2 regions of the Weizmannia sp. FSL K6-3076 genome follow, and region 2 is predicted to be linked to the other one. Evidence: riboswitches for the same ligand, from Rfam matches in the RefSeq annotation. Region 2 holds a riboswitch; the other holds the start of a gene.
The links. Region 2 has a riboswitch for S-adenosylmethionine ahead of NSS95_RS03765 (O-acetylhomoserine aminocarboxypropyltransferase/cysteine synthase family protein). Riboswitches for the same ligand answer to the same signal wherever they lie in the genome.
Positions count from the first base shown of each region.

Region 1: linked by a shared signal. The riboswitch ahead of NSS95_RS01705 (bifunctional homocysteine S-methyltransferase/methylenetetrahydrofolate reductase) and the one ahead of NSS95_RS03765 (O-acetylhomoserine aminocarboxypropyltransferase/cysteine synthase family protein) in region 2 are both predicted to bind S-adenosylmethionine.

Region 1 covers NZ_JBBOWU010000001.1:360,886-365,194, reverse strand. The annotation lists gene metH (methionine synthase) at 1-87, opposite strand, end outside; gene NSS95_RS01705 (bifunctional homocysteine S-methyltransferase/methylenetetrahydrofolate reductase) at 347-2,182, opposite strand; SAM riboswitch class I at 2,251-2,351, opposite strand; gene NSS95_RS01700 (hypothetical protein) at 2,393-3,019, opposite strand; gene NSS95_RS01695 (LCP family protein) at 3,190-4,149, opposite strand.
Region 2 covers NZ_JBBOWU010000001.1:854,183-858,491, reverse strand. The annotation lists gene NSS95_RS03770 (homoserine dehydrogenase) at 1-108, opposite strand, end outside; gene NSS95_RS03765 (O-acetylhomoserine aminocarboxypropyltransferase/cysteine synthase family protein) at 363-1,661, opposite strand; SAM riboswitch class I at 1,765-1,872, opposite strand; gene cls (cardiolipin synthase) at 1,972-3,417, opposite strand; gene NSS95_RS03755 (murein hydrolase activator EnvC family protein) at 3,646-4,309, opposite strand, start outside.

The DNA of each region.
Region 1 (4,309 bases), 490 kb from region 2:
GTGTTGCTGCTGGATCATCGTCCCCATCGCCCCGTCAAGGATGAGAATGCGGTTTGCAAGCTGCTGTTCAAATAACGTTTGCCCCATGAAAAATTCCCCCTTTGGTTGTACGTTTGATATTGAGATTGCGACGTACGGTAACATTTGGTACCTGGCTGGGCCGCGTTCCGATGCTGGCGATGCCGGTGCCACTTTTGATTGAGTTTAAAGTGCATGCATCTCGCCGGGGCTGACGCCGGTCAAGGTTTCGTTTTGTCTTCTTGAGCTCTTTTCTTAATCTTGCAATTGGACAGTGCTATCAAAGTTTCACTTCAATGAATCCGCCTGTACTCTTTTCGTTGCAGTCTCAGACAATGCCTGCGCCTCGCACTGCTGTTTTTTCGTGGATGTAGCGCGTGCATTCCACTGTGAGTTCATAGCGTTCGAGCGGCGTAATCAGGTAAATGCCGTTGAAATAGGCGAGGGCCGCATCGATCAAGTTACGGCTGATCGCAAGGCTTTCTTCACGCGCTTTTGCAGGGTCGCCATTTGTTTTTTCCATCGCCGCCAAAATTTCATCCGTCAGTTTGATGCCCGGCACTTCATTGTGCAGAAAGACCGCGTTCCGGTAGCTGGTAAGCGGCATAATGCCAAGATAGATCGGCGCGTCCAAATGCTTCGTTGCTTCATGGATTTGCTCGATTTTTTCCGTGCTGAACACAGGCTGGGTGATAAAATAATCGGCACCGTGGCGGATTTTGCGCTCCAACCTCCCGACCGTTTTATCAAGATTGCGGACGTTCGGGTTAAATGCAGCCGCGACGGAAAAATTCGTTTTCCTGTGAAGCGATTTGCCGGAATGGGAGATGCCATCATTGAATTGCTTGATCATTGCGATCAGTTCCATGGATGACAAATCGTATACGCTCGTCGCTCCCGGGAAGTCGCCGATTTTTGTCGGATCCCCCGTGATGGCAAGCACCTGGTCAATCCCGAGCGCAGCAAGGCCCATTAAGTGCGACTGCAGCCCGATCAAATTACGATCACGGCATGTAATATGAACAAGCGGCCGGATGCCATGTTTCTCTTTTAAAATTGAAGCAATCGCTGTGTTGCTGATGCGCGGGCTTGCAAGCGAGTTGTCGGCCATTGTCAAGGCATCGATGCCGGCGTCGTGCAGCGCTTTTGCCCCTTCAAAAAAGCGAGTCGTGTTCAGCGTTTTCGGCGTATCCAATTCGACAATGACAGAGCGGCGCTTTTTTACGATTTCATGCAACGGTGGTTCGTGCTGCGCCGGGGCGGCTGCGATTTCAATTTTCGGTGGGCGGACCGTTTTTTCTGTGACAGGCAAAAGCCCCTGCACCCCGTCTGCGATTGCTTTGATGTGAGCTGGGGTCGTGCCGCAGCAGCCGCCGATCAGACGCACACCCTGTTCGACCAGTTTTTCGGCGCATGTTTTAAAATAATCGGCGTTATTTGTGAACGTGAACCGGCCTTCCTCGTAATCTAAAAGACTCGCATTCGGGTATGCGGACAAAAAGGCACGCTTCGGTATCGGGATTTCTTCGAACGCCTGGATCATGTGGTGCGGGCCGAGCCGGCAGTTCAGGCCGGTCACATCGGCGCCGCGGTTTTCAAGTTCCTTGAACGCGTCGCGGACCGGGGTTCCGTTTTGGAGCACGCCCGGTTCGATAAGCGAGAACTGGGCGATGACCGGGACATCCGCTTCTTTTTTCGCAATGTCAACGACCGTATACAGTTCTTCCGCGTCAAAATACGTTTCCAAAAGCAGGGCATCAACTCCTTCGTCCAGGAGGTGAAAAATCTGCTCGCGGAACGTACGCTTGATTTCGGCAAGTGTTGCTTCGGTTTTGCGCTGGCCGCGGATACCGCCGACTGTGCCGAGTATAAATGTGTCACGGTTTGCCGCCTCTTTTGCAATCCGGACGGCCGCTTTGTTGATGTCTTTTACTTTTTCATCCAGTCCATACTGTGCAAGCTTGATATAGTTGGCACTGTACGTGTTGGTCTGGATGACCGATGCGCCAGCTTCGATATAGGCGCGGTGGATCGCGTGGATGTCTTCCGGGTGGCTCAGATTGAATGACTCATAACATGTGTCGGCGCCGTATGCATACAGCAGCGTCCCCATTGCCCCGTCCGCAACAAGGATGCGGTTTTTTAACGTTTCGAGAAAGTCCAACTTTTTACACTCCCTTTGCATGATATGAAAAAAGCCTCCCGGAAAAGGAGGCAAGATGATAACATGGCTCCTTATCTTTTCAGGTATACCTGTTGGATTTAGCACCGTGCCGTATGGCTGGTTGCTGAGGTTTCATCGGGCCAAGTCCCTCCGCCTCTCTTGATAAGGCTATTTAATTGAACGTACTTAAAATTTTGACTTATTTATACTTTACACTTGTTCGGGTGACATGACAAGGGGGAAATTGAAATTCATATTGGATGCGGTTTCGCCCCTATTGTCTAATTGGCTTTCTTTTGTCTTTTTGAGCTCTCCAAAAGGACAATTTGCTCTTGGTCCGACTCTCTTTTGTCTTTTTGAGCTCTCCAAAAAGACAATTTGCTCCCGGTACGGCTTTCTTTTGTCTTTTTGAACTCTCCAAAAAGACAATTTGCTCCTGGTCCGGCTTTCTTTTGTCTTTTTGGGCCCTTCAAAAAGACAATTTGCTCTTGGTCCGGCTTTCTTTTGTCTTTTTGAGCCCTTCAAAAGGACAATTTGCTCTTGGTCCGGCTTTCTTTTGTCTTTTTGAGCTCTCCAAAAAGACAATTTGCTCCCGGTACGGCTCTCTTTTTTCTTTTTGAACCCTTCAAAAAGACAATTTGCTCTTGGTCCGGCTTTCTTTTGTCTTTTTGAGCCCTCCAAAAGGACAATTCGCCCCTGATCCGACTCTCTTTTGTCTTTTTGAGCTCTCCAAAAGGACAATTTGCTCCTGGTCCAGCTCTCTTTTGTCTTTTTGAGCTCTCCAAAAGGACAATTTGCTCCTGGTCCGGCTTTCTTTTGTCTTTTAGAGCTCTCCAAAAGGACAATTTGCTCCCGGTACGGCTCTCTTTTGTCTTTTTGAACCCTTCAAAAAGACAATTTGCTCCTAGTCCGGCTTTCTTTTGTCTTTTTGAACCCTCCAAAAGGACAATTTGCTCCCGGTACGGCTTTCTGTCTGCAACAAAAAAAAGAGCCGGAACCGGCCCCTGTTATTCATCCAAAAACTGTTTGATGGCTTCTATATTTTTTTCTTTGTCCACTTCGAGTGCGGCGCCGACGCCCGGATAGCTGACATTGGTATAGGTGCCGGCAACCGGTACGGTCATTGTTTTTACCTTGAGGTTGCCTCCGACGGCGTCTTTGGCGAGCGCAAGAATGTTCATTTTGCTCATATTGGTGGCAATATACGGCTGAATGGTTCCAAGCAGTTTCGGCGCTTTGGCGATACCGTTCACGCTGAAAACTTCAGATTGGAGCGCTTTAAGCACTTTTTGCTGGCGGGCAACCCGGCCAAAGTCGCCTTGCGCGTCATGTCTGAATCGTGCGTAGGCGAGCAATTGTTTCCCATGCATCAGCTGTTTTCCAGGATAAAGCGTCAAGCCGATGTTTTCCGACATTTTATGTTCCACGTTCATTTCAATGCCTTGAGGCGCCAGGGTATCGACAATTTTAACAAAACCTTGGAAATCGACAAGTGCATAATATTGCACATCAATGTCAAAATTGGTTTTGAGTGTTTGACGCAGCAATTCAACACCCTTTTTTTGATTCTTCAGATTGCCAAGATAGTAGGCTGTGTTAATTTTATAGTTTCTATACCCCGGAATTTCGGCATAAATGTCACGCATAATCGAAATGAGCTTCACCTGGTTATTCTTCGGGTCATATTGGGCAATCATGATGGTATCGGTTCTTGAATCTTCTTGCCCGCGCCGATCAATTCCGAGAAGGAGAATATTGGTGCGGCCATTTGCATCCTTTTTACCGTTAAATTCCAGATTGTCCATATTTAAGGCATCATTCGGGTCTGTCTGATGAACGCCAGCGTAGTATTGATAGGCTGTGTAACCCGCGCCGGCGACGATGAGCAGTAAAAAGAGCATAAGGAACACTCTGCGCCAGCGGACTCTTGACCGTTTTTTCTTTTTTTTCGCTACTCTTGACTCCATAGAATCCCTCGTTTTAGTAGTCTGTCTTCATTATTATTATCTAAAAGCGGCAATTTGTCACGAAGATTTTGATGAAATTTTGTTATTTTTGTCGAGATCATAATTTGTGGGGGATTTCACATAACTTTCATCCAAAGTTAAGGCGTTTTTTATTTTCCAG
Region 2 (4,309 bases):
CTCGGCATGCAGCTTTTCTTTCAGCTGCTCCCGGTGGGTCCGGACCGCTTCGTACACGCCCTGGCCGACCGTCCCAAAGCCGAGCAGCGCTGCTTTAATCACTCTCATTATCCAAACTCCTCCCTACATCTAGCGCTCTTTCGCCTCTGAAGCGTTTTGTTCATTTAAAACGGTCAAGCGGTCCGACAGTATTCGGTGCAGCCGGTATCCAGAAGCTCCCGATCTGGATCAGGTATGCAGACCGTCCGGGCCGCAACATTGTTCAATGGGATCAGCCCAGAACATCGTATAAGTTTTCCGGATCGCCTGTTGGCATTCGCATGGCGGCCTTCGCACGAATCTGCCGGACCCGCTCCCCGCTTTTACCGGGCTGTAACGGCTGTTGCTTTTGTAATGGCCTGATCGAGGTCGGCTGTCAAATCTTCGACGGCTTCAAGCCCGACGGACAGGCGGATCAAATCGCCTGTGACCCCTGATTTTTCCAGTTCTTCATCGCTCAGCTGCGAATGCGTAGTCGTTGCCGGGTGGATGATCAGCGATTTCGCGTCGCCGACATTCGCTACATGCGACCACAGCTTAATATTGTCGATCACGCGTCTTCCTGTTTCCCGGCCGCCTTTCACACCAAAGTTGACAATGGAGCCGTAACCGCCGTTCAAATATTTTTGCGCCAGCTCATGGGACGGATGGTCTTCAAGGCCCGGGTAATTGACCCAAGCAACATCTGGATGGTTTTTCAGAAATTCCGCGACTTTCAATGCATTTTCGTTATGCCTTTCCACACGCAGATGCAGCGTTTCAAGCCCTTGCAGGAATAAAAAGGCGTTGTCCGGGCTTAAAGCAGGCCCGAAGTCGCGCAAAAGCTGAACGCGAAGTTTTGTGGCGAACGCAGCCTGTGCCGTGTCGACGCCGTAGCGCAAGCCGTGATAGCTCGGATCCGGTTCGCTAAAGTCCGGGAATTTGTCTGTGTTCCAGTCAAAACACCCGCCGTCAACGGCAACACCGCCGATCGCCGTTCCGTGCCCGCCGATCCATTTTGTCGCCGAATGGACAACCACGTCCGCGCCCCATTTGATCGGATTCGCACCATACGGAGAAGCAAACGTGTTGTCGACAATCAAAGGAATACCGTTTTCATGGGCCACTTCCGCCACTTTTTCCACGTCGAGCACCTGCAGGCTTGGGTTGCCGATAATTTCCGCGTACAATGCTTTTGTTTTCGGGGTGATCGCCTGGCGGAACGCTTCAGGGTCGGACCCGTCCACAAACTTGACGTTAATGCCGTATTTCGGCAATGTCACAGCAAACAAATTATAGGTGCCGCCGTAAAGATTGCTGGCGGATACGATGTCATCACCCGCACGCACGATGTTCAAAATGGAAAAGGCAATGGCCGATGCGCCGGATGATAAACCGACAGCCGCTGTTCCGCCTTCCAGTGCAGCAACACGTTTTTCAAAAACATCCACAGTCGGATTGCCGAGACGGGAATAAATGAAACCTTCTTTTGATAAATTGAAGACGCCCTCCGCATGTTCTGTATCCGGAAAAACGTAAGAAGTCGTCCGGTATACCGGTACGGCGCGCGATCCTGTCGCCGGGTCCGGTTCCTGGCCGCCGTGCAACAATAAAGTTTCCGGTTGGAATGATGGTTGTGTCATTTTAAAGCCTCCTGATTTTTTAAAATTTTTTCGTGAAAGATGGAAGAGGAAATGAAAAAACCCTCTTCGTAAGGGAAGAGGGTTACAATGTATGTAAGTTCCTCCCTTATCTTTCAGACGCATGTCTGTAGGAATTAGCACCTTTTCAGGCAAATGCCTGAAGGTTGCCGGGCTTCGCAGGGCCTAGTCCCTCCGCCGCTCTCGATAAGAGTTTCTTTTCATAATTCAATTTTGAATGACTTATTGTTTAAGATTATAGAAGAACAATGGCAAACCGTCAACCTTTTTTTGAAAAAATTTTCTTTTTCTTCTACAATATTGGCGACAATAGCCGGGAAATGGACTCTTTAAACCGCACATAAAGCGGCCGGTTCTGGTAATCATGGAGCGTTAATTCGGTTGATTCGGCCATATCGTCCCGGAAAACGCCGGCAAGTGTGCCGGAAAGCTCACGGTCGTACAGCACGGCGTTCACTTCAAAATTGAGACGGAAACTGCGCACATCGATATTGGCCGTCCCAACGGAAGCAATTTTCCCGTCTACGACAATCATTTTCGCATGGATGAACCCTTTTTGATAAATGTACACTTTGACGCCCGTTTTTAACAGCTGGCCGATGTTGGAAAGCGTCGCCCAATAGACAAACATATGATCCGGTTTATTTGGAATCATAATCCGAACATCCACTCCGGATAAGGCGGCAAGCGTCAGCGCATTCAGGAGGCTGTCATCCGGAATAAAATACGGTGTTTGCAAATAAATATATTTTTTGGCGGAATTGATCATTTTAATATAGCTGTTTTTAATCTGCTCCCATTCAGAATCGGGGCCGCTTGAGACGATTTGGATATCGGTTTCACCCTGCGATGGGATGACCGGGAAATAACGTTCTTCATCTCTTACATCATGCGGTGACGCCTGATTCCAGTCCAAAATAAAGCGGGTCTGCATGGCATAAACAGCACTCCCTACAATCCGTAGATGCGTATCCCGCCAGTAACCGAATTTCTTATTCAGGCCAAGATACTCATCCCCGACATTAAAACCGCCGATATATCCGATCTGCCCATCAATAATCGCCAATTTCCGGTGATTCCTGAAATTGACGCGCAAATTGACGAGCGGGATCCGGGCAGGAAAAAAGGACGCCACTTCCCCACCAGCAACAACAAGCGGCCGGAAAAATTTGCGGCGGAACAGCATCCGCGACCCCATATCATCATAAAGCAGCCGCACCTTTACGCCTTCTCTTGCTTTTTGCGACAGCAGTTCAATCAATTCATGGCCGAGGCGGTCATTCCGGAAAATATAATATACAAGATGAATACTGTCTTTTGCATTCCGGATGTCTTCAAATAAAGCCTCGAATTTTTTCCTGCCGTCTGTAAATATATCGACGTGATTGTCCTGGGAAAGGATTGCCCCGTCATTCATCAGCAGCATATAAACGAGATCCTTGTACTGGATTGTCCGCTCATCATGAAACGGAAACCGGTTTTCGCGCAGCAGTTCAATTTGCTGCTGGGAAATTTCTTTAATGCCGATCTTCTCCTGTACCTTCCAGTCAAAAATTTTCCGGCGGCTTAAATTTTGCCCGAATACCAAATACAGGATAAAGCCGGCAATCGGCAGGAATAATAGCACCAAAAGCCATGCCCAAGTTGCGCCGACATCTCGCCGTTCCAGGAAAATAACGGTTCCCGCCAGAATAAAATTCAAAAGAAACAAGATAACCAGTAGTACCGTTATAATCATTGCGTTCTCCTTTTCGTACACCCTTTGTTCCTGCTTGAGGTTTGTTCCCGGCCGGTATCCGGGAACACGGTGAAGTGTTTTGGAATTGATATAGGATATGTTTGCGCAGCAAAAATAACAATTGTATCATACCATAATATTTGCGCCTTACCTATCGTACAGCACTTTCCCTGCCATTGCATGCAAAAAGAACCGCACCAATGGATACGGTTCTTTTTTTCGTCCTTATTAAAAGTTAACATAGTTTCTCGGGTTTTGGGCACCGGTATGTGGCGGTGGTGTCCAGCGGCCGTTATAAATTTCAAAGTGAAGATGCGGTCCTGTTGATTCCCCGGTATTTCCCATTGCTCCGATCTGCTGCCCTTTGCTGACGTGCTGCCCGGTGCTGACGCTGTACGAGCTCAAATGGGCATAAACGGTTGTGTACAACTTCCCGTTAATATAGTGGGTGATCATGACGCAATTCCCGTATGAAGAAGAGTGGTACGCCCTGAACACGACACCGTCGGCTGCAGCGACAACCGGTGTCCCGATGCTGTTGGCAATGTCAATGCCCGGATGGAACCCGCCGGAACGCCCGCCGAATTCAGATGAAATATATCCGGATGCCGGTCGCGTAAAGGACCCGGAAGATACTTGCGGAAGGGATCCGCCGGAATGGCTCCCGGAACTTGACTTGACCGATGCAGAGCGGGTTGTCCCTGCGTTTGATCCTGCTGATCCTGTTGATCCTGCATTCGTTTGTGCCTTTGCTGCTGCATCTGCTTTTGCTGCAGCCTTTCTTTCTTCCTCCGCTTGCTTTTTCGCAAACGCAATGGCTTTTTCAATGGAAGCTTTTTGGTCAGCCAGGATGCTCTTTTGTTCACTCAGCGACATTTTCTCTTCTTTAAGG